DNA from 3 places in the Candidatus Sodalis pierantonii str. SOPE genome. Region 2 is predicted to be linked to each of the others. Evidence: predicted binding sites of a transcription regulator. Region 2 holds the regulator's gene; each other region holds the start of a gene.
The links. The regulator PurR, encoded in region 2, represses purine synthesis genes. The targets are predictions, from matches to a motif close to CANGCAAACGTTTGCNTG.

Region 1 (9,937 bases), 1.8 Mb from region 2:
GGCGGTGCGGGCGCTGCTGTTGGCCGTCGTGGGGTGGGGGGCGCTGCTGCTATTGCGGCGGTTGACGCTGCGCCGGCTGACCCTGCGGCTGGCGGTCAATCGCCTGCTGCGCCAGCCCTGGGTGACGCAGAGTCAGCTGGCGGCGTTTTCTTTGTCGTTTATGCTGCTGGGCCTGCTGTTGGTGATGCGCGGCGACCTGTTGCAACGATGGCAGCAGCAACTACCGCCGGAAAGCCCTAACTATTTCCTGTTGAATATGACCGATGAGCAGGTGGACACCGTCAATCGCTTCCTGCGGCAGTGCGGTGTGACGCCCGGCGTATTCTATCCGATGGTGCGCGCCCGGCTGACCGCCATCAACGATCGAAGCGCGACCGACATCATCAAGCCCGACGATCCGGGCGGCCCCACGGTTAACCGGGAACTCAACCTGACCTGGCTGCGCGACTTGCTCGATCATAATCCGCTGTTGGCAGGCCATTGGCCGCCGCGCGCGGGCGAAGTATCAATGGAGCAAGGTGTGGCGAAAGATCTGGGGGTCGGTATCGGCGATCGGTTGACATTCACCGGCGATACCCTGTCGTTTAGCGCCACGGTATCCAGCCTGCGCCAGGTGGATTGGGAGAGTCTGCGGCCGAATTTTTTCTTCATCTTTCCGCCCGGAGGGATGGAAGGACAGCCGCAAACCTGGCTGACCAGCTTTCGTTATGATGGAAACGAGCAGCTGGTGACGGCGCTTACACGTCAGTTCCCCACGCTGAGCCTGTTGAATATCGGCGCCATGCTGCGGCAGGTAGGGCAGGTACTGCAACAGGTAAGCCGGGCGCTGGAAATCATGGTCATTCTGGTGCTGATGTGCGGCGGGCTGTTGCTGATGGCGCAAGTGCAGGTCGGCATGCGTCAGCGCCAGCAGGAATTGGTGGTCTACCGGACATTAGGCGCTAGCCGCAAACTGCTGCGCTGGACGTTGTGGAATGAATTTGCCTTACTCGGGCTAGTTGCGGGCGCGGTGGCCGCGATCGGCGCCGAGGCGGCGCTGATGCTGTTGCAGCGGCGGGTATTCGATTTCCCCGTCCGACCGGATCCTTATTTGTGGTGGGAGCTGCCCCTCGGGGGTATGCTGCTGTTATCACTGCTGGGGACCGTGCTTGGCGCCCGTCTGGTGCAAAGAAAGGGACGGCTGGGACAGGATTGGATGCAATTGTTTACAAAATGGGAACATTAATGCAACAAAAGATAATCAGCATAGTGACAACCGGGTTGACAGGGCCCGGACTCCTGCTGCACAGTAACGGCCTGGCGTCACACTACAATGTAAATAGGTCCGCCAACAACGCAGAGGTTATCAGCCAGATATCTCAGCCACTTCGCAGATCCACTCTGCCCACTTAGCACCAGGCAGTGTTATCCGGAAAACCCGCGTTTCCGCTTATGCTCCCAACGGGTGTCAACGGTGAACGCAACGGTTCGGCACTCTTCACGATAGTTGCAATCGCTATGAGAGAGAGAGGAGTTAACGTAATAAATGACTACGACGTCCAAGATTATCTATACGCTCACCGATGAAGCCCCAGTGCTGGCGACCTACTCGCTGCTGCCGATCATCCGTGCGTTCACCCAATCCCTGGGGATCGCCGTCGAAACCCGCGATATCTCGCTGGCGGGCCGCATTCTCGCCAATTTCCCCGAACATCTGCAATCGGATCAGCGCTTGTCGGATCACCTGGCGGAGCTGGGCCAACTGATGGTGACGCCCGAAGCCAATATCATCAAGCTGCCGAATATCAGCGCCTCGCTGCCGCAGCTGAAAGCCGCCATCAAAGAGCTGCAAACGCAGGGCTATGCGGTGCCGGATTACGTTGACGAGCCGAACACGGATGCGCAAAAAGAGGAGGCCAAGGCCCGCTACGACAAAATCAAAGGTAGCGCGGTTAACCCAGTTCTGCGCGAAGGCAACTCCGATCGCCGCGCGCCGCTGTCGGTGAAGAATTACGCCCGCAAACACCCGCACCGCATGGGAGAATGGTCGGCATCGTCTCAATCCCACGTTGTCCATATGCACGAGGGCGATTTCTACGGCAGCGAGAAATCGGCGCTGATTGAACGCGATGGTAACGTCAGTATCACTCTCGTAGGCCGCGATGGCGCCAAGCAGGTTTTGAAAGCCAAAACGGCGGTGAACGCCGGCGAAATCATCGACGCCGCGGTCATGAGCAAAAAGGCGTTGAGCAGCTTTATCGCGCAGCAGATCACCGATGCCAAACGGCAGGGCGTGCTGCTGTCGCTGCATTTGAAAGCGACTATGATGAAGGTGTCCGATCCGATTATGTTCGGTATCGTGGTGTCTGAATTCTATAAAGAGGTGCTGGCCCGCTATAACGATAAACTGAAAACGCTGGGTTTCGACGCCAACAACGGTATTGGCGACTTATACGCCAAAATCAAAGAATTGCCCGCCGCTGAACAGACGGAAATCACACAAGCCATCAAGGCGCTGTATGCCGAGCGGCCATCGCTTGCCATGGTGAATTCCGACAAAGGCATTACCAACTTGCATGTGCCTAGCGATGTTATCGTGGATGCGTCGATGCCGTCAATGATCCGCGATTCCGGCAAAATGTGGGGGCCCGATGGTCAACTGCATGATACCAAGGCCATCATTCCAGACTGCTGCTATGCCGGCGTTTACCAGGCGGTAATTGAAGATTGCAAGCAGCATGGCGCTTTTGATCCCAAGACCATGGGCAGCGTGCCCAACGTGGGGTTGATGGCGCAAAAGGCCGAAGAATACGGCTCTCATGACAAGACCTTCCAGATCCCCGCCGACGGAGTGGTGCAGGTCGCCGATGAGGCGGGCAACGTGCTGCTGGCCCATCCGGTAGAGGCGGGCGATATTTGGCGCATGTGCCAGGCTAAAGATGCGCCGATTCAGGATTGGGTGAAGCTGGCGGTCAACCGCGTCCGTGAATCCAATACGCCGGCGGTATTCTGGCTCGATCCGGCCCGTGCGCACGATGCGCGCATGATTGAGAAAGTGCAGCGTTATTTGCAGGAGAATGATACCCGCGGGCTGGATATCCGTATCCTGTCCCCGGTCGACGCCACGCGTTTTTCCATCGAGCGGATCCGCGCGGGCAAGGACACTATTTCGGTCACCGGCAACGTGCTGCGCGATTATTTAACGGATCTCTTCCCGATTATGGAGCTGGGTACCAGCGCCAAAATGCTCTCCATCGTGCCTTTGATGGCGGGCGGCGGCCTGTTTGAAACCGGCGCCGGCGGTTCCGCCCCCAAACACGTTCAACAGTTTGTGCAGGAAAACCACCTGCGCTGGGATTCGCTGGGGGAATTCCTGGCGCTGGCCGCCTCGCTGGAGCACGTCGGTATCGCCGCCGGCAACAGCAAGGCCAAAGTGCTGGCGAAAACGCTGAATCAGGCAACCGGCAAGTTCCTCGACGCTAACAAATCCCCTTCCCGTAAAGTCGGTGAGCTCGACAACCGCGGCAGTCACTTCTATCTAGCGCTGTTCTGGGCGCAGGCGCTGGCGGAGCAGAACGAGGACACGGCGTTAAAGCAGCAGTTCACCGAGCTCGCGCGCACGTTGGCTGATAATGAGCAGAAAATTGTGTCGGAGCTGAATCAGGTGCAGGGTAACGCGGTGGATATCGGCGGCTATTATCATCCGGATCCCGCGCTGACCAGCAAAGCCATGTGCCCCAGCGCCACCCTCAACGGCGCGCTACAGGCGGTGGGCGCCTAAGGCAGCCCCTGTCCGGCACGCACCGGCTCCTGCGCCGGTCAGCCCGGTGTCAGCGCAGGGGGGCAATTCGTTGGCAATGTTGTGGACAGTGCGAGCCGCGCCTGCTCAATCTCAACCGGCCAGTTTCTGCCTTGCCCAGTCGATCCCGTGTTGGTATTCCGCCGGCAGTAGCGTTGCTAACCACTGCAGGCTGCGGCTGAGTGTCACGCTATCAGGATGGGTAAGATTCAGATGTCCGACCTTGCGCCCCGCGCGCACCTCTTTTTCGTACCAGTGCAAATGCACTAGCGAGTCCGCCAGCCAATCGATATTAACGTCGCTGCCTATAATATTCACCATGGCCGCGGGCGCGCTGACGACCGGTACCGGTAGCGGCAGCGCCAGAATAGCGCGTAAATGCAGTTCAAATTGACTAATGGAAGCGCCATTTTGCGTCCAGTGGCCGCTGTTATGCACCCGCGGCGCCAGTTCATTGATAAGCAGCCGATCGCCGCCAATAAAGCACTCCATCGCCATCACGCCGACATAGTCCAGCTCATGCAGGATAGCGCCGAGCATATTTTCCGCCTGCTGTTGCAGGCCGCTATCCGGAGAGGGAAAGATGACGCTGGCGCGCAGAATACCTTCCTGATGGAAATTATGGGTCAGCGGATAAAAGACCTGGGCACCATCGGCGGATCGGGCGCCGACCAGCGATACTTCCCCATCGAAGGCGATGCCCTGCTCGACGATGCAACTGCCGTAGCACTCCTGCGGTAGGGTGGCCTCTTCGCCCGGATGGAGCCGCCATTGGCCGCGACCGTCATAGCCGCCCACCCGGCGTTTCACAATGGCCAAATTGCCGAAGGAAACAAACACCTCCGGCCATTGGGCGGCACCCGCCAGCGGCGCCCAGGGGGCGGTGGCCAGACGCAACTGGTCCAGCAGCTGCTTTTGCGTCAGCCGGTCGGCCAGCCTGGGGAAAATATCGCGATTAACGAAGCCGGGGTGACGCGCCAATTCGCGGGTGAGGGCGGTTTCCGGCCAGCGCTCGATTTCGGCGGTGATGACGCTTTGGCCGAAAGGCACCGATTTGGGCTCGGCGTCCAGCTCGACCGGGTACACCGCGATACCCAGCGGCTCGCCGGCTTGCCGCAGCATACGACCCAACTGGCCGTTGCCCAGTACGCAGACCGGCCTCATGCCTGTTCCCTTGGATCGGGATGGCTCAGGACCTCATCGGTTTGCCGTTGGCGCCACTGGCTCAGGCGATTGGCCAGCGCCGCGTCATGCAGCGCTAAAATTTGGGCGGCCAGCAGGGCGGCGTTGGCGGCGCCGGCTTTGCCGATGGCCAAGGTGCCGACCGGAATACCGCGCGGCATTTGTACAATGGAATAGAGACTGTCCACGCCGCTCAGCGCCGCGCTTTGAACCGGCACCCCGAGTACCGGTACCAGCGTCTTGGCCGCCAGCATGCCCGGCAAATGCGCCGCGCCGCCCGCGCCGGCGATAATCACCGCATAACCGTTGTCGGCCGCCTGCTCGGCGAAGCGGAATAACTTATCAGGGGTACGGTGGGCTGAAACAATTTCCGCCTCAAAGGGAACGTTTAGCGCGGTGAGAATTTCCGCGGCAAATTGCAGGGTGCTCCAATCGCTTTGGGAACCCATGACAATCGCGATCTTTGCCGTGGCGTGGTTGGAATGCATACGCGTCGTGCTCCTGTGGTCATAATGTCGTTTTTCTTAACAGACCCTGCGGCCTGGCTAACCGGGCGTAGAGCATATCATGGGTCCCGGTAGAGGAAAACGGTTGCGTAGCCACCGGCGGCGTGCGCGGCGAAGGAAAAAATGCGCTGTGCGGATTATACTGCACCGAAATGTTGCTTTAACTGAATAGCTTGCCCTGGCCGGCGCTGGCGGGGCTCAACGGGATATCAGCGATGGAAACCACACCAAAGGAAAGCGCGCCGCTTACGGTAACCTACCCGGGCGCGGCATATTGGGCCTTCGGCGATAGCCCGCAAATGGCCGACGAGTTGGGCGCACTCGTGGTAGGGGGCATAAAAACCGCCACCTGCTGCTCGCTGCAGGCCTACCAACAGGATGCCAGCTCCCCGCGCATTGGCGACTACAGCGTGATCCTCAATGGCCGGGAGCGTCCGCTGGCGGTTATCCGTACCACCGCCTTGCGTCTGCTGCGTTTTTGCGACGTCACGGCGGAAATGGCGGCCAAAGAAGGCGAGGGCGATCTTAGCCTGGCCTACTGGCGTGAAACCCACCGGGCGTTTTTTGAACGTGCCGGCCACTGGTCGGAAGAGATGGCGCTGGTGGTGGAAGAGTTTATGCTGGTGGCAACCTTATAGACCTGTGCAGAGGTGGCCTGGCGCCCTACGAGCCCCCCGGTTGAGCGGGAAACCCTGGCGGCAGAGGGTGCCGGTGGCTGCGCTGAGGGGATAAGCGCCTCTCGTGTTCGAAAAGATGACGCCGGGTGCGCGCCAAATCTCAACCGCCAAAAGGGAACTCGTGCAGCGTGACGCCCTTGGCCGTGACCTCAATGGCCGACCCCTGGAGGTGCCAGGCGCCAAGCACCGCGCGACGGCGCTCCCCCGGCAGCTCATGTATCGCCGGCCGGTGGGTATGGCCATGGATCATCACCGTCGCGCCGGTGTGCGCCAGCACCGTCATGACCGCCTGCGCGTTGACGTCCATGATATCGGCGGTTTTCCCGGAGTTGGCATGGAGACTATTGGCGCGCATCCTGTCGGCGATGCGCAGCCGCAGCCGCAGCGGCTGCGACAGAAACAGCCGCTGCAGCCAGCGTTGATGCACCCGGCGGCGAAAACGCTGATAATCGCTATCGTCGGTACACAGCGTGTCGCCATGCAATATCACCACCCGAAGCCCGTCAAGCTGCATAACCTGCTGCGCGGGCAGCAGCGTCATACCGCAGGCGCTGGCGTAGCGCTGGCCAAGCAGGAAATCACGATTACCGTGAATGAAATAGCAGGGAATACCGCGTTGACCCAGCGCCCGTAGTGCGACGGCGATCTCGTGATGCAGCGGATTGGGATCATCATCGCCTATCCACACCTCAAACAGGTCGCCAAGAATATACAATGCTTGCGCGGCGCGGGCGCGGGTACGTAGAAAATGCAGAAAACCGGCGGTAATCGCCGGCTCTTGTGCGCAAAGATGAATATCCGCGACGAACAGCGTTGACATGCGGCTAAGGTTACTCCGCGATCGTCACATGGGTAATGATGACGTCGTCTTTCGGTACATCCTGGTGCATCCCGCTGCGGCCGGTCGCGACGCCTTTGATTTTATCCACCACGTCCAGACCCTCGGTCACTTCGGCGAAGACACAATATTCCCAGCCGTCGGGACGCTCAGAACGGAAATTCAGGAAGTCATTATCCACCACGTTGATAAAAAATTGCGCGGTGGCAGAATGCGGATCGTTGGTACGGGCCATCGCCAGCGTACCGCGATTGTTTTTCAGACCATTATTGGCTTCGTTTTTTACCGGCGCCTGGGTCGCCTTATGTTCCATACCGGGGACAAAGCCGCCGCCCTGGATCATGAAACCATTAATCACGCGACGGAAAATGGTGTTGTCATAAAACCCGCTGCGGCAATAATTGAGGAAATTCTCAACGGTTAACGGCGCTTTTTCCGCAAAGGTTTTGATAACGATATCGCCGTGATTGGTATGTAAAGTAACCATATTTAATGTCCTGAAAGTCTGATGAATTGCATTCATACAAAGTGTACGGGCAGAGGGGTTTTATAGCATAACTCTGGCATAGAGTCAGCATCGTCCCCCGTTTCCCTCCGTCCGCCGAATGACAGCACCGCGTCAAGCGCGGGGAATTCCGGGCATACCCTTGCAATAGCTGCGGCTTCAGGGTTCAATACCCCGTTAGGTTTATTGACCTTTACCGCTGGCCGCTCTACATGCGCAATCCGCAGACACATGGAATGATTTTCGATGCTAAAGATTTTTAACACCCTGACACGCCAAAAAGAGGAATTTAAACCTATCCATGTCGGTAAAGTCGGTATGTATGTGTGCGGCATTACCGTGTATGACCTCTGCCACATCGGCCATGGGCGCACTTTCGTCGCCTTTGACGTCGTTACCCGCTATCTGCGCTATCGTGGTTATGAGGTCAATTATGTCCGCAATATTACCGATATTGAAGATAAAATTATCCGCCGCGCCGCGGAAAACGGTGAGCCCTTTCATCAGTTTACCGATCGCATGATCCAAGAGATGCATCTCGATTTCGATCAGCTGAATATTTTGCGTCCCGATCATGAACCGCGCGCCACGTACTATATGGACGTGATTATTGAACTAGTGGGGCAGCTTCTCGCCAGAGAACATGCCTATGTGGCCACCAACGGTGATGTGATGTTCGCCGTGGACAGCGACAGCGATTATGGCCTGTTGTCTCGCCAGGATCTGGCGCAGCTCCAGGCCGGCGCTCGCGTCGAAGTCGCCGAAGTAAAACGCAACCCCATGGACTTCGTACTGTGGAAAATGTCGAAGCCCGGCGAGCCGAGTTGGCCATCGCCGTGGGGCGACGGCCGGCCTGGCTGGCACATTGAGTGTTCGGCCATGAACAGCCGGCAGCTTGGCCATCATTTTGACATCCACGGCGGCGGTTCGGACCTGATTTTCCCGCATCATGAAAATGAAATCGCACAGTCCACCTGTGCTCACGACGGCCCTTATGTCAATGTGTGGATGCACGCCGGGATGGTGATGGTCGATCGAGAGAAGATGTCCAAATCCCTGGGCAACTTTTTTACCGTGCGCGACGTCCTGCGCTATTACGACGCCGAAACGGTGCGCTATTTTCTGATGTCCGGCCATTACCGCAGCCAGCTTAATTACAGCGAAGAGAATCTCAAACAGACGCGGGCCGCCCTTGAGCGCCTGTATACCGCCCTGCGCGGCACCGATGCGGCAGCTGCGCCCGCCGGCGGTGAAAACTTCGTGGCGCAGTTTACTGCGGCGATGGATGACGACTTTAATACCCCGGAAGCCTATTCTGTCCTGTTCGACATCGCCCGCGAGGTGAACCGCTTGAAAAGCGAGCAGCCGGCGGCGGCGCAGGGTATGGCGGCGACGTTACGCCAGCTGGCCGGCGTGCTGGGGCTGCTTGAGCAGGACCCCGCCGCCTTCTTGCAGCAGGGCGCCGGCGGCGACGTGGATGAGAATGCCGAGATAACCGCGTTAATTCAGCAGCGCAACGACGCGCGCAAAGCCCGGCAGTGGGCACTGGCGGATGAGGCCCGGGATAAACTTACCGCGCTGGGCATCGTGCTGGAAGACGGCCCCCAGGGTACGACCTGGCGCCGCGGTTAAAGGTATAGGCCGGCGCTGGCCCTCGACGGCCCGCGCCGTTCCCCTACTTGGACAGCGGGGACCGGCTATAACGCTTCTCCCGCCGGTTAGTCCGCGATCGTGACCTGCTGACCGGCGTAGGCGACGCGCTGCCCGGCGGTGATCTTACAGCGTCGGCGGGTTTCCACCACGTCGTTTACCGTGACCCGGCCCTCATCAATGACCAACTTGGCCGCCGCGCCGCTATCGCACCAGCCCGAAATTTTCAGAAGATCGCATAATGCGATATAGGGGTGCCCTTCAAGGGAAAACGTCGTCATGGTTAAGCCTCCGGCGCAGACGTATCATGATAATCCTCGCAGGCCTGCAAGGTATTCTGAATCAGCGTGGCCACCGTCATCGGGCCCACGCCGCCGGGCACCGGCGTAATGTAGGCGGCGCGCTCGGCGGCGCTGGCATAATCCACGTCGCCAACCACTTTGCCGCTGTCCAGACGATTAATCCCGACATCCATGACTACCGCACCGGGTTTGATCCACTCGCCGGGAATAAAGCTCGCTTTGCCCACCGCCACCACCAGCAGATCGGCATTTTCGATATGATGCCGTAAATCGTGCGTGAAACGGTGGGTGACGGTTACCGTACAGCCCGCCAGCAACAGCTCAAGACTCATGGGCCGGCCGACAATATTGGACGCGCCAACCACAACGGCATTGAGGCCAAAGGTATCGATGCGATAGCGCTCGAGCAACGTCACAATGCCGCGCGGGGTACAGGGTCGCAGCAGCGGCGCGCGTTGGCACAGACGGCCGACATTATAGGGATGGAAACCGTCTACAT
Region 2 (9,937 bases):
ACGTTTATTCACAATCTGTAGGAAAATACGGATGCATTAGAACCGCAAATAGCTTAAATTCAGCTGAGCCGTCATTTTCTCCCGACCTTGGGCCACAGAGGATAGCGTTTATGCTTTACGCTTTTTGTGCTGCTGTTTACCCAGCTCTTTCTCAATCTCGCGCACGCCGCGCCGAATGCGGGAGTCAATGCCGATCAACGTAAATCGCAGGCCAGCGCGGCGAAAACCGATGACCGACGCAAGCGCAAGCCCGTTAAACTGCAAAAAAAGACCCGCAGCACCGAGAGCGAGCATCTGGGTAATCCCAAGTTAAAATCTGCCGTGGTGAAACCCCGCAAGGCCGTCGCCACCAAAACGCCCCCCCCCCGACGCAGCGCCAACCGTCGTCGTGAAGGTGGGCAAAAGCCCCATTACGTCTTCCCGCCGCCAACGTGAAAATACTCGTCTGGCGCATAACCAGGCCGCCGGCAAAGGGCTGAAGAAAGCCTATGGACGCCATCGCGGCGGCGCGCGAGCCCGGACCGCGGCCATTGCGGCAGACGCTCAACCATTGCGCATGAGCGAAAGCCACAAGGTTCGCTACCAGCACGCTAAATTAACGGCGATGGCCAAACAGATGTCGCAGGTGGGTAAGCCCTATCGTTGGGGCGGTAAATCGCCGACCACCGGTTTCGATTGCAGCGGGTTGATTTACTACGCCTATAAAGACTTAATCCGCGTGCCGCTGCCGCGTACCGCGAATGAAATGTACCACTTGCGGGATGCTGCGCCGGTAAAAAAGAGCGAGTTGGAAAGCGGCGATCTGGTCTTTTTCCGCATCCGCATCCGCAACACGGCGGATCATGTCGGGGTTTATCTGGGCAATGGCCGTTTCATTCAGTCACCCCGCACCGGGCGTGACATCCGTATCAGCTACCTGAGCGAAGATTATTGGCAGGATCATTATGTCGGCGCCCGCCGCGTGATGACGCCTACCACCATTCGCTGACGGCCACGCGCGACAGCCTCTCCCCCTTGCCGTCGCAGCGCGGGTCTTAAGGGGCCTTTTGACGCCCCCGCCAGCTCACCGTGCCGATCCGCGCGTCGTTACTAGGCCGCAAATCAATCCCCCGCCCTTAGAAGTGGTTTAGGGATGATAAAAAAAAGGGCCTGGAGCCCTTTTTACCGTCTGGGTGATGTTCGGCCCGGCGCCAAACGCGATCAATCCAATACGGTGGTAAAGCTGAAGATAATGATGACCAACAGCGAAAAGACGGTAGTCGTTAACGACCAAGCAAAATCGCGGCTCATGATATTTCCTTTTAACGCTTCTGCGTCAGGTGGCTAAGTTAGTCGGTATTCGTTCTCTATCTTGCCATAGCCGTGGCCAAAAAGCATGTCCCGTCGGCGGCTCAACGCATATAACGCTTTCACTTTCTCGACAAGATCGAGGAAAATTGCCTTTTGTTGGCAGGCAAACGATTCACATAGCATTATCCCCTACTGCCGAGGGATCCAGGAGTAGTTTAGAGATGGCAACCATAAAAGATGTAGCCAAACACGCGGGGGTATCAACGACCACGGTTTCCCATGTGATTAATAAAACCCGCTTCGTGGCGCCGGAGACCAAACGCGCCGTATGGGACGCCATCAAACAGCTCAGCTATTCCCCCAGCGCGGTGGCGCGCAGCCTGAAGGTCAACCGCACCAAATCCATCGGTCTGTTGGCCAGCACCAGCGAAGCCCCCTATTTCGCCGAGATAATTGAATCCATAGAGCTTCACTGTTTTGCCAAACGCTACACCCTTATCCTGTGCAATTCCCACAACGAAACATCGAAACAGCAGGCCTATTTGCAAATGCTGGCGCAAAAGCGGGTCGATGGGCTGCTGGTGATGTGCGTTGAATACCCCGAAGCCCTGCTGCGGCTATTGGAAGAATATCGCCATATTCCCATGGTGGTGATGGATTGGGGTGAGGTGCGCGGCGATTTTACCGATACCATCGTCGATAATGCCTTTGCCGGCGGTTATATGGCCACCCGCTATTTACTCGATCGCGGCCACCGGGATATTGGCGCCATTCCCGGCCAGCTGGCGCGCAACACCGGCGGCGGACGCCACCGCGGTTATCTTCATGCGTTAAAAGAGGCCGATATTCTGCCCAACCAGGCCTGGATCGTTCAAGGTGATTTCGAACCGGCTTCCGGTTATCGCGCCATGCAACATATTCTGGCCCAGTCTCACCGTCCCAGCGCGATATTTTGCGGCGGCGGCGAGATGGCGATGGGCGCATTGTGCGCCATCCACGAGCATGGGCTGCGCGTACCGCAAGACATTTCACTGATAGGCTACGATAATGTCAGCCACTCACGGTATTTCACCCCCGCGCTTACCACGGTGGATCAGCCCAAGGCCGTATTGGGGGAATCCGCGCTGACCATGCTGCTTGATAGGATCATCAGCAAGCGGGAAGCCGCGCAGACAATTGAGGTCCATCCCACCCTGGTGGAGCGCTGTTCGGTGGCCGATGACCCCTACCATAACCGCTAATCTTGTGCCGTCGTTGGCTGAGGCCCCGTGTTTGCGGCGGCGTTGGCCATTATGCACGGCGTTTTACGCGCTACGTGGCCGCGCAAATTTCCCCGCGACGCAGAAATGAATAATAACTCTTTAGGCGCACTAACTCTTTGAGGAGTGTGACTGTTTCCCAAAGTTATCATTAACTTAGGCTATTATTCCTATTGCTGTTTTTGGAGTTGTCTAAAGCCGGATGCAGGCTTATACTCAATTACGTTAACAATTATAACGAGTTGTTTATTCATTTTGCTTTAGGGACGTGATGTTTACTCATGCATGCTTTTTCGTGCAAAGCAGCCGGTTTAACAACCATTCTGAGTTTCTATTCCTCTGTTAATTTGTCGTATCAGACACCACGGCTTACCGTGGATTCTTATAAAAGCTCGCAGGCAGCGCCTGGCTCTTCCTGACGAGGTATTTTTAGAAGAAAGGTGATGGAGAAGCTATGAGTTCCTCGTGTGTTGAAGACCTGAGCTTTCAGGATAACGCTTGGTATCGCATCGTCCATGAATTACTCGCTGAAGCCGACATTGAAATCAATGGTCCATTCGATATTCACGTCAACAACCCGGATTTTTTTAAGCGCGTACTACAGGACGGTTCACTGGGTTTAGGTGAAAGTTACATGGATGGCTGGTGGGATTGCGAACGGCTGGATATGTTTTTTCAGCGTGCGTTGCGCAGCGGACTGGAAAATAAGCTTCCCCATCATTTAAAAGATACCCTACGCGTCGCCGCGGCGCGCCTGACTAATCTCCAATCGCGCAAAAGGGCCTGGATCGTCGGTAAAGAACATTACGATTTAGGCAATGATCTCTTCTCGCTCATGCTCGATCCGTATATGCAATATTCCTGTGGTTATTGGCCTCATGCCGCCAGCCTTGAGCAGGCCCAGCAAAATAAACTGGAAATGATTTGCCAAAAACTGCAATTGCAGCCGGGGATGTCGGTTGCGGCTGGGGCGGTCTGGCGAATTATGCGGAACAACATTATGGCGTTAAAGTCCACGGCGTCACCATCTCGACCGAGCAGCAAAAGCTGGCGCAAACGCGTTGCGCAGGACAAGATGTCACGATTTTGTTGCAGGATTATCGCGATTTAAATTTGCAGTTCGATCGCATTGTCTCGGTAGGGATGTTCGAGCACGTGGGGCCGAAAAACTACCCAACCTATTTCGATGTGGTGGCCCGTAATTTGAAACCCGACGGCCTGCTTTTGCTGCACACCATCGGCACGAACCGGACCGATATGAATGTGGATCCATGGATCAACAGATATATCTTCCCGAACGGCTGCCTGCCGTCCGTACGGCATATCGTCGATGCCAGCGAGCCTCATTTCGTCATGGAAGACTGGCATAATTTCGGCGCGGATTATGATCGCACGCTCATGGCCTGGCATGAACTCTTCATCGCCGCCTGGCCGACGTTGCAGGGCAATTATTCCGAACGTTTTTACCGCATGTTTGTATACTACTTACAGGCCTGCGCCGGCGCGTTCCGCGCCCGCAATATCCAGCTATGGCAGGTTCTGTTCAGCCCTCGGGGCGTCGAAGGCGGTCTGCGCGTCGCGCGGTAAGCGTTGCGCCGTCATGGCTGCCGGCGCACATGACGGCGCTTTCAGACCGCGCCGCCGCCCACCTGGGTCAGGCGCGCTCGCGCGCCGCCAAAACCCGCTCCACGGTGTCGACAATCGCCTGCGTCTGCGGGTCGATTTCGATATTGACGCTATCGCCGAGTCGTTTCTTACCGAGCGTGGTGCGCAGCAACGTTTCAGGAATTAAATGTACGCAAAAACGGTTGCCCGCGACTTCGCCTACCGTCAGGCTAATACCGTCAACACCGATATAACCCTTATGCAGGATGTATTTCATCAGCGCCCTGTCCGGCAAGGAAAACCAAATTTGCCGATTGTTCTCTGAGGTCACGATTTTGGTCAATTCGGCTGTGCAGATAATATGCCCTGACATCAGATGACCGCCAATCTCCGCCTGCAGGGTCGCCGCCCGTTCCAGGTTGATCTCATCGCCAACCTTAAGCGTGCCTAAGTTGGTCAGCCGGAGCGTTTCTTTCATCAGATCGAAGCTGACCACGTCGCCCGCGATGACGGTCACTGTCAGGCAACATCCGTTATGGGCCACCGACGCGCCGATGGTCAAACCCGGCAACAGCGCCGCCGGCAGGCGGACGTGATGGGTACGAAAATGGTCTTTTTCCTCAATCGCGGTAATGGGCGCGGTGGCCTGAACAATCCCCGTAAACATGCGTTTTCCTCATCTGGCTACACCGAATAACTCGGCGCTCAGTTTGCCCCATAATATGACAAATTCCAAATACTGACACGATACAATAGAGGCTATGCCCCTTATATCGCGTCATTTTCCTGCTATCTTCGCCAACAAAATGCATTACACTATGCCGCTAAAAGGATCCAGCCGTGTTAACGCGTGCGGGTTCCATTAATAAACTCGGTTCGTCACTCGCAACAAAGGTGTCCGCGTGCAAAATTATGTTAAGGAAGCGCGTATCTTAGTGGCTTTGGCCATCCTGGTAATTTTCGCCCAAGTATCGCAAACGGCGATGGGGGTCGTGGATACCATCATGTCCGGCTCGGTAAGCGCCACCGATATGGCCGCGGGTAACGGTGGGCACCTCCATCTGGCTGCCGGTCATTTTGTTCGGTCACGGCCTGCTGCTGGCGCTAACGCCGGTTATCGCGCAGCTCAACGGCTCCGGACGGCGAGACCGGATTGCCCATCAGATACGTCAGGGCTTCTGGCTGACGCTGGGCGTGGCGGCCACCATCCGCATCGGCTTTCGCCTGGGGGAAGGCGATGTCGAGCAGGCGCGAGTCAGCGCCAGGGCCAGGGCCAGGGCCAGGGCCAGGGCCAGGGCCAGGGCCAGCCTGATGATAGGCGTCACGCTGGCCTGCTGCGTGAGCGGATTGCGCTCTTGTATAACGATACGCCGGCGGTCGTGGCCATGGCCTCGCATTTAATGCTGCTAGCGGCCCTATATCAGATTTCTGATTCCATCCAGGTTATCGGCAACGGCGTGCTGCGCGGCCTGCCGTGCGGGTACGTGCTGGCGCTGACGGATTGGCTGCGCCCCGCCATGGGTCCCAGCGGTTTCTGGATTGGATTTATTGTCGGTCTGACCTCAGCCGCCGTTTTGATGATGTTCCGGATGCGCTGGCTACAGCGCCAAACCCCCGCGCGCATTTTGCGTCGGGCGGCGCGTTGAGGGGCATGACGCGTCTTGATCGGTGAAAAAGCCGGCTTAATGCACATTCCCTCGACAATCAATCGGCGTTCGGGGGGGGGGGGGAAAACGCGTTTTCCCCTTGCAAGGCGTGATAGAGCCCGTTAATATTCGTCCTGCAGGCAGCAGGCAACAAAATGCGTTCTTAGCTCAGTTGGTTAGAGCACCACCTTGACATGGTGGGGGTCGATGGTTCGAGTCCATTAGAACGCACCAAATCTTATCGTTCCCTTTTCCCTCGCACTCCTTTTTTAACCGCTACTGTTTCCGCAGCGATGATGTTGCGCTATGTTTCCCACGGCCTCTCTTCAGCCAGCGTCATCGGCGCCGGGTATTATCATGAGGGTAAACAACGTGCACGAGCGCGTGACAAAACGGTCTTTGCCGGTTGCGACGATCTGCGGCAAAAATGACACAATAACGCTTTTTTTTGTGCTAACGCATTAATTGTCCAGTTTTTACTTTGTTTCCCGCCTGCCAATAACTATAATGCAAAACGTTATTTCAATTGAAGGGTTAGCGCCGATTGATTTGCCCCCAACGTCTAAAAACAGCATTGACCTCCGGCGCATACCGGCCTTGCCGTGCTGAGCCGTTCAATTTTTTTTCCTTACGTTCCGAGCGTTGTCACCTATCCTTAAATATGGACCGCAGGTTTAGCAAGCGGCTTTTTTTTCATCGCGGGCCTGGTCCGGCGATGCACCAGATTCATCATCCATCACAACTTATAGAAATCAACGTTATGAAAAAGACTAAAATTGTTTGTACCATCGGCCCGAAAACTGAATCCGAAGAGGTACTGTCCAACCTGCTCGACGCGGGGATGAACGTGATGCGTCTCAACTTTTCCCACGGCGACTATGAAGAGCACGGGCAGCGCATCAAAAATCTGCGCGCGGTTCTGAAGAGAACGGGTCAACAGGCCGCCATCCTGCTTGATACCAAAGACCCCGAAATCCGCACCATGAAGCTTGTAAACGGCGCCGACGTTTCACTGCGCGCGGGCCAAACCTTTACTACCGATCAGAGCGTGGTTGGCAACAGCGAGCACGTGGCGGTCACCTACCCCGGGTTCACCCAGGATCTGGCCGTAGGCAATACCGTGCTGGTGGATGACGGACTGTTGGGCATGACCGTCACCAGCGTCACCCAGAATGAGGTGGTGTGCAATGTGCTGAACAATGGCGATCTCGGCGAAAATAAAGGGGTCAACCTGCCTGGCGTGTCCATTGCCCTACCGGCGCTGGCGGAAAAAGACAAACGCGATCTGATTTTCGGCTGCGAGCAAGGGGTGGATTTTATCGCCGCCTCGTTTATCCGCAAGCGTTCCGACGTACTGGAAATTCGTGAACATTTGCAGCAGCACGGTGGCGAACATATCCAGATCATCTCTAAAATCGAAAACCAGGAAGGCCTGAACAATTTCGACGAAATTCTGGAAGCGTCCGACGGCATCATGGTGGCCCGCGGCGATCTCGGCGTCGAAATTCCGGTGGAAGAAGTCATCTTCGCCCAGAAAATGATGATCGAGAAGTGTAACCGGGCGCGCAAGGTCGTCATTACCGCCACCCAGATGCTCGACTCGATGATCAAAAATCCTCGCCCAACCCGCGCGGAAGCCGGCGACGTGGCCAACGCCATTCTTGACGGCACGGATGCGGTGATGCTGTCCGGCGAGAGCGCCAAAGGAAAATATCCGCTGGAAGCCGTTACCATTATGGCCACCATTTGCCAGCGCACCGATCGTATGCTGCCGAGCCGTATTGACGGTCAGCACGACAGCCGCAAGTTGCGCATTACCGAAGCCGTTTGCCGCGGCGCGGTGGAAACCGCGGAAAAATTGGAATCGCCTTTGATCGTGGTCGCGACAGAAGGCGGGAAATCCGCCAAGTCGGTACGAAAATATTTCCCGAAAGCGGAAATCCTGGCGTTGACCACCAATCCGCTGACCGCCCGCCAGTTGCTGCTGAGCAAAGGGGTTGCCTGCCAGTTAGTGGAAGAGATCGCGTCGACCGATGATTTTTACCGCATCGGTAAAGCCATGGCGTTAGAAACCGGCTTGGCGGCCAAAGGCGATATTATCGTCATGGTGTCCAGCGCGCTGGTGCCGAGCGGCACCACCAACACCGCCTCGGTGCATATGCTGTAAGCATCGGCAGCGGGTGCGCCCGCTGAGACCTTCTTGGCTGTCGCGGCGGCGCGATGGCCTTTATAGTTCATACGCGGAGTTCCCGGCGGGCGTCGACAGCATCCCAGGCTCCTGTCCACACAGGGGCCTTTTTTGTTGTTCGTCGCAGGTATTATTTAAAAAGTGTAATACTTATTAATTAACGGGCAGCTATGCAATACCGCATTTGGTACCAGAATGGTATAAAGAAACTTTATCTTTGGCCCTATTTCACCTCCACCACCCCGTCGTTGTCACCGCTAATTGGGCGAGCCGACAAAAGAATCACGCCAAAGAAATAAAATAGGTAGCGCGGCCAATTTCGATAGCACGTTTTGCTGCCGCCTTAATCGGAGAAATCTTATGGCCGCAAGGCTTCTAGGGCGTTTTTTTTAACCACTCTGTAAAATAAGATGTTTCTTTGAGCGGTCGATCGAATTTAATCGTTTTATTGGCTTTGTTGAATAAATCGAACTTTTAGGTGACTGGCGGCTATGATCACTACATTCGTTTCAACATCAGGTCCCCATGGCAAAGCAAAAGTTTAAAATTACCAACTGGCCCGCATATAACAATGCGCTCAGGCAGCGGGGGGACCTGACAGTATGGCTTGATGAGTCAGCCATTGCTGCATGGACTGAGAGTACACCACCTGAACATCGTGGCCGGCCGCTTCACTACACCGATATGGCCATTACCACGGTTCTGATGATAAAGCGCGTGTTTAACCTTTCGCTCCGGGCGTTACAGGGTTTCGTTGACTCGATTTTTAAACTGATGGGGCTGTCGCTGCGCTGCCCAGATTACTCTCTGGTCAGCCGGCGAGCAAAAACCGTCGACATCAGCATAAAAACGCCAACCCGCGGCGAAATCTCACACCTGGTCATCGATGGCACCGGCCTGAAAATCTTCGGCGAAGGCGAATGGAAAGTCAGGCAGCATGGGGCTGAGAGGCGCAGAGTATGGCGCAAGCTTCATCTGGCAGTAGATAGCGCGACACATGAAATTATCTGTGCCGATTTATCGCTAAGCGGTACGACAGATGCGCAGGCGCTGCCCGGGCTGATTAACCAAACCCACCGGAAAATCAGGGAAGCGTCGGCTGACAGTGCTTACGATACGCGTTACTGTCATGATGCTCTGCTGAGGAAAAAAATAAAGCCGCTTATCCCACCGCGAAGTGGTGCGCAATATTGGCCAGCTCGATACCATGAGCGTAACCATGCGGTGGCAAATCAGCATCTGAGCGGCAATAACGATACCTGGAAAAAGAAAGTAGGTTATCACCGGCGTTCACTGGCTGAAACGGCCATGTTCCGGTTTAAAATACTTCTGGGTGGTCATCTGAGTCTGCATGACTATGACGCGCAGGTAGGTGAGGCTATGGCAATGGTCAAAGCGCTTAACCGGATCACGTTGTTAGGAATGCCAAACAGCGTCCGCATCATGTAACAATCGCCCTGATAGGGAGGAAGTCGTCAAAAATTTCGGATTTATTCAACAAAGCGCGTTTTATTCGCAAAATTTATTCTCAATCGAAAATAGTTTGTGTAATACTTGTAATGCTACATGGAGATTAACTCAATCTAGAGGGTATTAATAATGAATCGTACTAAACTGGTACTGGGCGCGGTAATTCTGGGTTCCATTCTGCTGACTGGTTGCTCGAGCAACGCTAAAATCGATCAGCTGTTCTCCGACGTTCAGACTCTGAACGCCAAGGTTGACCAGATCAGCAACGACGTGAACGCTCTGCGCTTCGACGTACAGGCTGCTAAAGACGACGCTGCCCGTGCTAACCAACGTCTGGACAACCAAGCCACCTCTTACCGTAAGTAAGAGTTCCGGTCTTGATTGGGAATGGGCGCACCTTGTGCGCCATTTTTTTTGCATGACCGACAGGCCGCGGCCCACACCTTTCCCAGGCGCGCGAGGTGCTATCTCCCCTTTCT
Region 3 (9,937 bases), 750 kb from region 2:
CCGCTAAGCGATATCGACAGCCTCTGGTATCCCAACGCGATGAGCCTGAGGCAAAAACTGCGGCATCTGGCCGCGCAGACCTGGCGTTTCGTTAGCCTGAATGACCCCGTGCGGGAGGGCAACGGGGTCTTTCCGGCGATGGCCGGCACGCTGCTGCTGGTGATACTGATGTCGGTGATCGTCATGCCCCTTGGGGTTATGGCGGCTATCTACCTGCATGAATATGCGGCTCGACACTGGCTGACCCGGCCTATTCGTATCGCGGTGGGCAACTTGGCCGGCGTGCCGTCAATTGTCTACGGTATTTTCGGCCTGGGGTTTTTCGTCTATGCGGTCGGCGGCTCGCTGGATAAACTCTTTTATGCCGACACCTTGCCGGCACCGACCTTCGGCACCCCCGGATTACTGTGGGCCGCGCTGACGCTGGCGCTCGGCGCGACTCAAGCTGAAACGATATGGCGGGTTGTCTTACCCGGCGCGGCGCCGGCGATGATGACCGGGCTGATTCTGGCGGTGGCGCGCGCGGCGGGGGAAACCGCGCCGCTGATGCTGGTAGGCGTCATCAAATCGGCACCGAAGCTTCCCCTGGGCGGGACATTTCCTTTCCTGCACCCCGAAAGGCAATTTATGCATCTCGGTTATCAAATATACGATTTGGCGTTTCAAAGCCAGGACAGCGATGCGGTGCAACCGATGGCGTTCGCCACCGCGCTGCTGCTAATTGTCATCGTCGTATCGCTGAATCTGGCCGCAATGGGCCTGCGCCACCGGCTGCGTGAAAAGTATCGCGCGTTAACGTTATGATGGAGAACAGGCTGTGATGTCCCGAGTCCCCCCTTTACCCTTTAACGGTGCGGCCGCCGCGCTGGAACAGGATACGCCGTCGGCGGCGCTGGAAACCGAACATCTTCGGGTGCGCTACGGCAATCGGCTGGTCCTCGACGATATATCGCTACGCATGGCCAAAGGGCGGATTACCGCGCTGATCGGCCCTTCCGGATGCGGTAAATCCACGCTGCTGCGCTGTTTTAACCGCATGAACGATCTGAGCGACGATTGTCACATCAGCGGCGCGGTGCGTTTACTGGGGCAGGATATCTATGAGGACGCACAGGAAGTGGTGGCCCTGCGCCGGCGGGTGGGCATGGTCTTTCAGCGGCCCAATCCGTTTCCCAAATCGATTTATGACAACGTCCTCTACGGCCTGCGGCTATTGGGCATCGGCGATCGCAGGCTGCTGGATGAAGCGGCGGAGCGGGCGCTGCGTGCGGCGGCGCTGTGGCATGAGGTTAAAGACCGCCTGCGGGAAAACGCGTTCAAGTTGTCCACCGGACAACAGCAGCGGCTGGTGATCGCCCACGCGATCGCCATTGAGCCGGAAGTATTGTTGCTGGATGAGCCAACGTCGGCGCTGGATCCCATCTCCACGCTGACCATCGAAGAGCTAATGATATCACTGAAGGCGCATTTTACCTTGGTGCTGGTGACGCATAACATGCAACAGGCGGCGCGCGTTTCCGACGATACCGCCTTTTTCCATCAGGGAACGCTGGTGGAGTTTGCCGCCACCGACCGGCTATTTACCGCGCCGACGCAGCGCAAAACCGAGGAGTACATCACCGGCCGGCTACGTTAACGGTCGCGGCGCAGCGACTAGAGGGCAAAACAGCGATGGCGCCGCTATGGCTGCTGCTGCGCATTGCTCAGGAACCCTATTCTCACAAGGCGCCCGTTGAGCCCACGCCGCAGGCGCAGAGCGTCAGAGGAGGAGGGAGTTATATTTTCTCCCGCCAGTATGAGGCGCTGCCCCCCTCTCAATTGTCGCCAATCATCCGAGTGGTAACAGCATCGGTGGCACAGGGGAGTAACGTCTTGATTGTCAGTTTGCGCCCACCGGCCAGCGGTTAATCCGCGGCGTAACCGGCGGCCGGCAGGGGCGCGCCGTCCAGCCAGGCGACGTTATCTCGCAGCGTTAGCCGACCCGCCAGCAGCCAGCCGACGACCAATGGATAAATGGCATGTTCCTGGGCTTTTACCCGTTGCGCCAGTATCTGTTCATCGTCTCCCGCAAAAACCGGCACCCGCGCCTGTAGCACCACCGGGCCGCCGTCCAGTTCGTCGGTGACGAAATGCACGGAAGTGCCGTGTTCGGCATCGCCGTTGGCCAGCGCCTGGCGATGGGTATGTAAGCCGGGATAGCGCGGCAGCAACGAGGGATGCACGTTGAGCATCCGGCCGGCGTAGCGGGCGACAAAGGCGGTCGACAGAATGCGCATATAACCGGCGAGCACGATAGCCTCCGGCCGGTAGCGGTCGATAAGGGCGCTGAGCGCCAAATCAAACGCTTCACGGCCGGCGAAATCCGCCGGATTGAGCGACTTCGCCTCGATATCCGCGGCCGCGACGCGCGTCAGCCCGTAGGCGTCGGCGCGATGGCTGATGACCGCGGCGATGCGCGCCGCGATTTTGCCCTGCTGGCAGGCCTCGATAAGCGCCTGGAGGTTACTGCCTTCACCCGAGATCAGCACAACCAGGCGTTTCATTAGCGGATAATCACCTGTTGCTCGCCGTCGGCGGGCTGAATTTCGCCGAGTACCCAGGCGGTTTCACCCAGACCGGCGAGTATACCGAGCGCCTGATTGGCGCTGGCCGCGGGGACGGCGATAACCATGCCGACGCCGCAGTTAAAGGTACGGTACATTTCATGGCGGCTGACGTTGCCGGCCTGCTGTAGCCAGCGGAATACCGCCGGCCACTGCCAGCTGTTTTCATCGATCACCGCCTGGGTACCGGCCGGCAGAACGCGCGGAATATTCTCCCAGAAGCCGCCGCCGGTCAAATGTGCGATCGCATGTACCTCGGTCTGCTCGATAAGGGAAAGCAGCGCTTTAACGTAAATGCGCGTCGACGCCAGCAAGTGATCCGCTAGCGATTTGCCCTCTACCCGCGTCTGTTCGGGGTCGGTCTGGCTGAAGGACAAAATCTTGCGCACCAGCGAGTAACCGTTGGAATGGGGGCCGCTTGAGGCCAGCGCCAGCAGGGTATCGCCGGCCTGAACTTTGCTGCCGTCGATAATATCCGCTTTTTCCACAACGCCGACGCAAAAGCCGGCGACGTCATAATCCTCACCGTGATACATGCCCGGCATTTCCGCCATTTCACCGCCGACCAGCGCGCAGCCGGACTGCCGGCAACCCTCGGCAATACCGGTTATCACCGCGGCCGCGGTATCGACGTCCAGCTTGCCGGTGGCATAATAATCGAGGAAAAACAAGGGTTCAGCGCCCTGAACCACCAGGTCGTTAACGCACATTGCCACCAAATCGATGCCGATGGTATCGTGGCGTTTTAAATCCATGGCCAGACGCAGTTTGGTCCCGACGCCGTCGGTGCCTGAAACCAGAATCGGCTCGCGGTATTTCTGCGGCACCGCACACAGCGCACCGAAGCCGCCCAGCCCGCCCATCACTTCCGGACGTTTGGTCTGTTTCACAACACCTTTAATGCGGTCTACCAATGCGTTGCCGGCATCGATATCCACACCTGCGTCTTTGTAACTGGGAGAGGTTTTGTCGGTCACTGCAAGATCTCCACGGAGATAAACTGTTGCTTGGAATGGGGCGCCGCCAATTCTAACAGCGTGGGCAATCGTTTGCGAGAGCTGTTGCATTCGCGTCGACGTTTTTGTTGACTATAGTAAATTCCATATAAGGCTTGATCCTGATCAGGCAAATACGTATGGTGCGGCGCGAAAAAGGGGTTATAATCTCGCGATTTTTTTGGCCGTTCAGTAGCCTGGGGGAGAGATAACATGAAGATCGTTGAGGTTAAGCACCCGCTGGTCAAACACAAGCTGGGGTTGATGCGCGCTCACGATATCAGTACCAAACGCTTTCGCGAATTGGCGTCGGAGGTGGGGAGCCTGTTGACCTATGTCGCCACCGCCGATATGGAAACCGAAACGGTAACCATCGAAGGCTGGTGCGGACCGGTTGAAATTGATCAAATCAAAGGAAAGAAAATCACCGTCGTACCTATCCTCCGCGCCGGCCTCGGCATGATGGATGGCGTACTGGAAAATCTTCCCAGCGCGCGCATCAGCGTAGTCGGCGTCTACCGTGACGAAACGACGCTGACGCCCGTGCCTTATTTCCATAAGCTGGTATCAAGTATCGACGAACGCATGGCGCTGGTGGTGGATCCGATGCTGGCGACCGGCGGCTCGATGATCGCCACCATCGATCTCTTGAAGAAGGCCGGCTGCCGCTGTATCAAAGTGTTGGTGCTGGTGGCGGCGCCCGAGGGCATTGCGGCGCTGGAAAAAGCACACTCCGACGTGGAGCTTTACACTGCGGCTATCGATAAGGGACTCAACGAAAAAGGCTATATCATGCCGGGCCTGGGTGACGCGGGCGATAAAATCTTTGGTACCAAATAATCCTAAACCGGCCAATGAGTCGATTTTTTTTGACCCTGAATCTGAGGAAAGTCGCCATGACCCGTCGCGCCATCGGGGTGTCGGAACGCCCGCCGCTGCTGAAAACCATCCCGCTGAGTTTGCAGCACCTGTTCGCCATGTTTGGCGCCACGGTGCTGGTGCCGATTTTATTTAAAATCAATCCCGGGACTGTCCTGCTCTTTAACGGTATCGGCACCTTGTTGTACCTGTTTATCTGCAAGGGCAAAATTCCCGCCTATCTCGGCTCCAGCATCGCCTTTATTTCGCCGGTGCTGCTGCTGTTGCCGCTCGGCTATGAGCTGGCGCTGGGGGGCTTTATCGCCTGCGGCGCACTGTTTTGCCTGGTGGGCCTTATCGTCAAGAAGGCAGGAACCGGTTGGATCAACGTCATTTTTCCTCCCGCCGCGATGGGGGCGATAGTGGCGGTCATCGGCCTGGAGCTGGCCGGTGTCGCGGCCAATATGGCGGGTCTGCGGCCTAGCGCCGATGTGCCGGTGGACGCCACCACCGTGGTCATATCCATGGCCACCCTCGGCGTCACGGTGCTGGGGTCGGTATTGTTCCGCGGGTTTTTGGCCATCATCCCCATTCTCATCGGGGTGCTGGTGGGCTATGTGCTATCCGCCGCGTTCGGTATCGTGGATTTTTCGCCGGTGGCCGCCGCCCCCTGGTTCGCGCTGCCGACGTTTTACCATCCGCGCTTTGAATGGATGGCTATTCTGACTATCCTGCCGGCGGCGCTGGTGGTGATAGCCGAACATGTGGGGCACCTGATGGTGACCGCCAATATTGTGCAGCGCGACTTATTGCGCGATCCGGGCCTGCACCGCTCGCTGTTCGCCAACGGCGCGTCAACCCTGCTGTCGGGCTTTTTTGGGTCGACGCCGAACACCACTTACGGTGAAAATATCGGCGTCATGGCGATAACCCGCGTTTACAGCACCTGGGTCATTGGCGGGGCGGCGATTCTGGCGATCGCGCTTTCTTGCGTCGGCAAGCTCGCGGCGGCGATCCAGGCGGTGCCGGTACCGGTGATGGGCGGCGTGTCGCTGCTGTTGTACGGCGTCATCGCCGCCTCCGGCATCCGGGTGCTAATCGAGTCGAAGGTCGATTATAACAAAGTGCAAAACCTGATTCTGACCTCGGTTATCCTGATTATCGGCGTCAGCGGCGCCAAATTCCATCTGGGCGCCGTCGAGTTGAAAGGTATGGCGTTGGCAACGGTGGTCGGTATCGCGCTTAGCCTGATATTCCGCGTTATCACGCTGCTGCGCGGCGAAGAGAAAATCCTGGAGCCCGATGAAGGCATGTCCTCCTGACGGCCGCGCCGTCCGCGCGGCGCGGTAAAGTTATGGTAAACTGGCAAAGATCTTTGCCAGAACGCAAGAGGTACATCTGAACACGCCGGCGCAGCTTTCTTTATCGCTCTATCTACCCGATGACGAGACCTTCGCCAGCTTTTATCCCGGCGAAAATGGCGCGCTGCTGGCGGCGCTCCAGGAAATGCTGTCCCGCGAACACGGCAGTTACCTCTATTTTTGGTCACGCGAGGGGGGCGGCCGCAGCCATTTGTTGCACGCCGCCTGCGCGGCGCTGTCGACGCGCACCCAGGCGGTAGGCTATGTGCCGCTGGACAAACGCACCTGGTTCGTTCCTGAGGTGCTGGAAGGAATGGAGCAATTAGCGCTGGTGACCATCGATAATATCGAGTGTATCGTCGGCGATCCGCCGTGGGAAATAGCGATTTTCAATCTCTATAACCGCATTCAGGAAACCGGGCGCACCCGGCTTATCATTAGCGGCAATTGCCCGCCGCGCCAATTAAATCTCAGCTTGCCTGACCTGGCCTCCCGTTTGGATTGGGGGCAGATTTATCGTTTGCAGCCGCTCTCTGACGAAGAGAAGGGCGCGGCCCTGCAACTGCGGGCGAAGCTGCGTGGATTTGAGTTGCCGGAAGACGTCAGCCGCTTTTTGCTAAAACGATTGGAAAGGGATATGCGCACGCTGTCGGCGACGCTGGATCAGCTGGATCATGCGTCCATCCGCGCGCAGCGCAAACTGACCATTCCGTTCGTCAAAGCCATCTTGAATCTCTAAGGCTTTAACGCGATTTAACCCTGAACGCCGCTTATCTTGGTCGCCAGTGTGGCGCGCCACCCGCGTGTCCCGCAGTAGGGCGCGGTTTAGCGGCGCGCGCCTTTCTCATACTGTGCGAAGCGCAGCTGCAACTGCCTAATCTGATCGATACGCGCGTCATAACGCGCCTGTTGTAGGCTGCCCAATTTGACCCGGCTACTGGCCTCGCTTAACGCCCGCACCGCTTGATCCAACTGCCCCGTTAGCGCCAGCCGTTCGGCGCGCGCCGCCAGCTCCTGATCCCCCAGACCCTGCTCGGCGCATGCCTGGGCCAGCAGATCCCAGCCGTTGGTGTCGTCAGGGTGGGAAAAGGTGTAGCGATTGAGGATCCGTATGTCGTCGCTATAGCGATGCCCCTCGACATAGGCGTTGGCGAGGTTGAGCAGCAGCACCGGGTTGGCATCGCGCTCATTGCCGCGCACCAGCGCCTCAAGCCGGCTGATGGCCTGTCCCGTCTGTTTTAGCGCCAGATCGATATCGGTCATCAAATCCACCAGCCAGATGTTGGACGGTTGCCGGGTTAACAAAGGTTGCAGCGTACGTTTGGCGTCGTCGTATTTTTTGGCCTGATAGAACAAAATCGCCTGGCCGTACTGCGCGGCCAACTGCCGGCGCGCGTTGCCTTTCTGCCAGGCGTCCAGCACATCGTTGCGCAACACGTTGTCACTTGACCCGAACATCCCGAGCACGCGCGCCTTCGCCAGGTAAAAGTCCTGCGATGAGTCGATGGCGATGTGTTTCATCTGGTTGGCGCGGTTACGGGTATCCGCCAGCCGGCTCAGCGGCAAGGGGTGGGTTTGCAGCATCTCCGGCGGTGCGGTGGAGTAGCGGTTCTGGTCCGCCAGCTTCTGCAAAAAGGCCGGCATCGCTTGCGGGTCAAAGCCGGCGCGTTGCAGCACCTGCAAACCAATGCGATCCGCTTCCTGCTCGTTGGCCTGCGTGAAGCTGATGTTACCCTGGGCGGCGCCGGCGATGGTGCCGGAGAGCGCGGCCATACCCAATTGGGGATTGGCCATGGTCAATAGAATGGAGCCCAGCGCGCCGACCCAGGTCAATGGCGCGTTGCGTCGCTGATCTTCCATGGCGTGCGCCAGATGACGCTGGGTCACATGAGACAGTTCGTGGGCCATGACCGACGCCAGTTCGCTTTCATTGTCGGTATAGTTAAACAGCGCCGAATGCAGCACTACGTTGCCGCCGAAAAAAGCGAACGCGTTAAGCTCGCTGCTGCGCAGCAGGAAAAAATGGAAGGGCGTGCGCACCGAGTTGGCATGGGCCACCAGTGTCCCGCCCAAATGATTGATGTATTGATCTAACAGCGGATCGTTGATAATCGGGGCGCCGCCGCGCAGCTGGCGCACGAAGTAATCCCCCATTTGCATCTCTTCGCCGATGCTCAGAGTGCTACCGGCGGTGGTGCCCATATCCGGTAGATTATCCTGGATCTCATCAGCCTGCGCCGGCAATGCGCCGACGAACGCGGTCAGCAATACCGCGATAAAGCTTTTTTTCAACCGAGTAACCATAGTTAACCCATGTTGCCGGCGGCGGCCGGCCGTCATCCTACGTCGCCGCCCGCGCCGTCGTGAGGGCGCGCCGGCCTGCGTCGCGGGCTGCGTTCAGACGCTTTTCAGATAGGCCAGCACGATATCATGGTGATTGCTGGTTTTGAAATCGTCGAACACTTTTTCGATGGCGCCATCGACACCCACCAGGAAACTGATGCGGTGGATACCATCATAGGTTTTGCCCATAAAGCTCTTCTCGCCCCAGACGCCGAACTGGCCGGCGACCTGATGGTCTTCATCGGAGAGCAAGGTGAAATTCAGCAGCTCTTTTTCGGCGAAGCGAGATAGCTTCTCGGGTTTGTCGGTACTGATGCCCAGGACTTCCACCCCGGCCTTTTTCAGGTCGTCCATGTTATCGCGCAACCTGCACGCTTGTACGGTACAGCCTGGCGTCATCGCTTTGGGATAAAAGTAGACCAACACTCTTTGTCCCTGGAAGTCGGTAAGGCTGATGAGTTCACCGTCCTGATCGGGCAGGCTAAATTGTGGTGCTATATCACCGGCTTTCAGTGGCGTCATTGCAATACTCCGTCTCTTTTCTGATGCTGTGGATGATTGATAACTCTAATACTGCCTTGCGCATGCAGTTCTGTACAGAGTTGATGAAACCTCTGTTCAATCAGCAGAACCTGACCCCCGGCCGGACCGTGCGCGGTCATCGAGAGCGTCAGCCGCGGCGGCGATTGCGGGCCCGCCGGCTGCGTTTTCGACGCCAGCTCCGCCAAGGTCATCTGATGGCTATCAAACAAATCGGTATAGCGCTCAATGATGTGGGGAGAGTCATCCACCTCCACCGTGACCCACATCGTCGTCGGCGTCGCCGGTTGCTCCTGGGCGTTGGTGCGCTTCATGACAATCAATAAATCCAGCTCGGCCCCTTTCAGCGGCAGAGTAGATTCAATTTGCGCGATGGCGTTCCACCCGCCGGAAAGCAGCATAATAAAGGTAAATTCCTCGCCCAGCATGGCGAGTCGGCTATCTTCAATATTGCAGCCGCAGCTGCTGACGTGGCGGGTAATGGTATTGACAATGCCAGGCCGGTCTGTGCCCAGTGCGGTGATAACCAGATAATGTTGCTGTAACGGTGGCAAAATGGCGCTTCCTGTCCGGCGGGTTGTGATTTACATGGTAACCCTAAAAAAAACCTGCTGCCAAGGGCTTACCGGGCCTATGTTTGCTTGCTTTTGGATAGGTGACAAAAGTACCATGAATAACCTGTTTGTGGAGGGATGGTCAATGTTTACGGGAAGCATAGTTGCACTGGTTACTCCGATGGACGAAAAGGGCGCCATCGACCGGGTCAGTCTGAAAAAATTAATCGATTATCATGTCGCCAGCGGCACCGCAGCCATCGTGGCCGTGGGAACGACCGGCGAAACGTCTACCCTGAGCCATGAAGAGCATGGCGATGTGGTGATGTGGACCCTTGAGCTCAGCGACGGGCGCGTTCCCGTCATCGCGGGCACCGGTGCCAACTCTACCTCCGAGGCCGTATCGCTGACTCGCCGCTTCAACGACAGCGGCGTCGTGGGATGCCTCAGCGTCACGCCCTACTACAACCGTCCGAGTCAGGAAGGGTTGTTCCAGCACTTTAAAGCCATTGCCGAAAGCAGCGATTTGCCGCAGATCCTGTACAATGTGCCGGCGCGCACCGGCTGCGATATGCTGCCGCCGACCGTCGCCCGCCTGGCGGAAATCAAAAATATTATCGGTATTAAGGAAGCGACGGGGAACTTAAGCCGCGTTAGCCAGATCCAAGAGCTGGTCAATGCCG

Region 1: the regulator PurR is predicted to act here: its motif matches at 5,541-5,558, upstream of purE (5-(carboxyamino)imidazole ribonucleotide mutase).
Region 3: the regulator PurR is predicted to act here: its motif matches at 3,642-3,659, upstream of purM (phosphoribosylformylglycinamidine cyclo-ligase).

The regions. Positions count from the first base shown of each region.
Region 1 covers NZ_CP006568.1:4,290,588-4,300,524, reverse strand. Annotated here, with positions in the region: partial or broken gene ybbP (putative ABC transporter permease subunit YbbP) at 1-1,225, shown strand, start outside; gene SOPEG_RS21295 (NADP-dependent isocitrate dehydrogenase) at 1,526-3,760, shown strand; gene purK (5-(carboxyamino)imidazole ribonucleotide synthase) at 3,872-4,942, opposite strand; gene purE (5-(carboxyamino)imidazole ribonucleotide mutase) at 4,939-5,448, opposite strand; gene SOPEG_RS21280 (ASCH domain-containing protein) at 5,682-6,104, shown strand; gene SOPEG_RS21275 (UDP-2,3-diacylglucosamine diphosphatase) at 6,244-6,963, opposite strand; gene ppiB (peptidylprolyl isomerase B) at 6,974-7,468, opposite strand; gene cysS (cysteine--tRNA ligase) at 7,733-9,118, shown strand; gene ybcJ (ribosome-associated protein YbcJ) at 9,205-9,417, opposite strand; gene folD (bifunctional methylenetetrahydrofolate dehydrogenase/methenyltetrahydrofolate cyclohydrolase FolD) at 9,420-9,937, opposite strand, start outside.
Region 2 covers NZ_CP006568.1:2,491,273-2,501,209, forward strand. Annotated here, with positions in the region: partial or broken gene SOPEG_RS28805 (C40 family peptidase) at 127-988, shown strand; gene cydH (cytochrome bd-I oxidase subunit CydH) at 1,201-1,290, opposite strand; gene purR (HTH-type transcriptional repressor PurR) at 1,512-2,531, shown strand; partial or broken gene cfa (cyclopropane fatty acyl phospholipid synthase) at 3,004-4,136, shown strand; gene SOPEG_RS12715 (riboflavin synthase) at 4,204-4,821, opposite strand; partial or broken gene SOPEG_RS30900 (MATE family efflux transporter) at 5,057-5,800, shown strand; tRNA gene SOPEG_RS12730 (tRNA-Val) at 5,958-6,034, shown strand; gene pykF (pyruvate kinase PykF) at 6,561-7,967, shown strand; gene SOPEG_RS12740 (IS5-like element ISSoEn1 family transposase) at 8,514-9,437, shown strand; gene SOPEG_RS12745 (major outer membrane lipoprotein) at 9,588-9,824, shown strand.
Region 3 covers NZ_CP006568.1:3,243,170-3,253,106, reverse strand. Annotated here, with positions in the region: partial or broken gene SOPEG_RS16365 (PstA family ABC transporter permease) at 1-804, shown strand, start outside; gene pstB (phosphate ABC transporter ATP-binding protein PstB) at 821-1,636, shown strand; gene purN (phosphoribosylglycinamide formyltransferase) at 1,905-2,543, opposite strand; gene purM (phosphoribosylformylglycinamidine cyclo-ligase) at 2,543-3,580, opposite strand; gene upp (uracil phosphoribosyltransferase) at 3,812-4,438, shown strand; gene uraA (uracil permease) at 4,495-5,778, shown strand; gene hda (DnaA inactivator Hda) at 5,855-6,556, shown strand; gene bepA (beta-barrel assembly-enhancing protease) at 6,643-8,121, opposite strand; gene bcp (thioredoxin-dependent thiol peroxidase) at 8,215-8,682, opposite strand; gene SOPEG_RS16310 (glycine cleavage system transcriptional repressor) at 8,679-9,254, opposite strand; gene dapA (4-hydroxy-tetrahydrodipicolinate synthase) at 9,400-9,937, shown strand, end outside.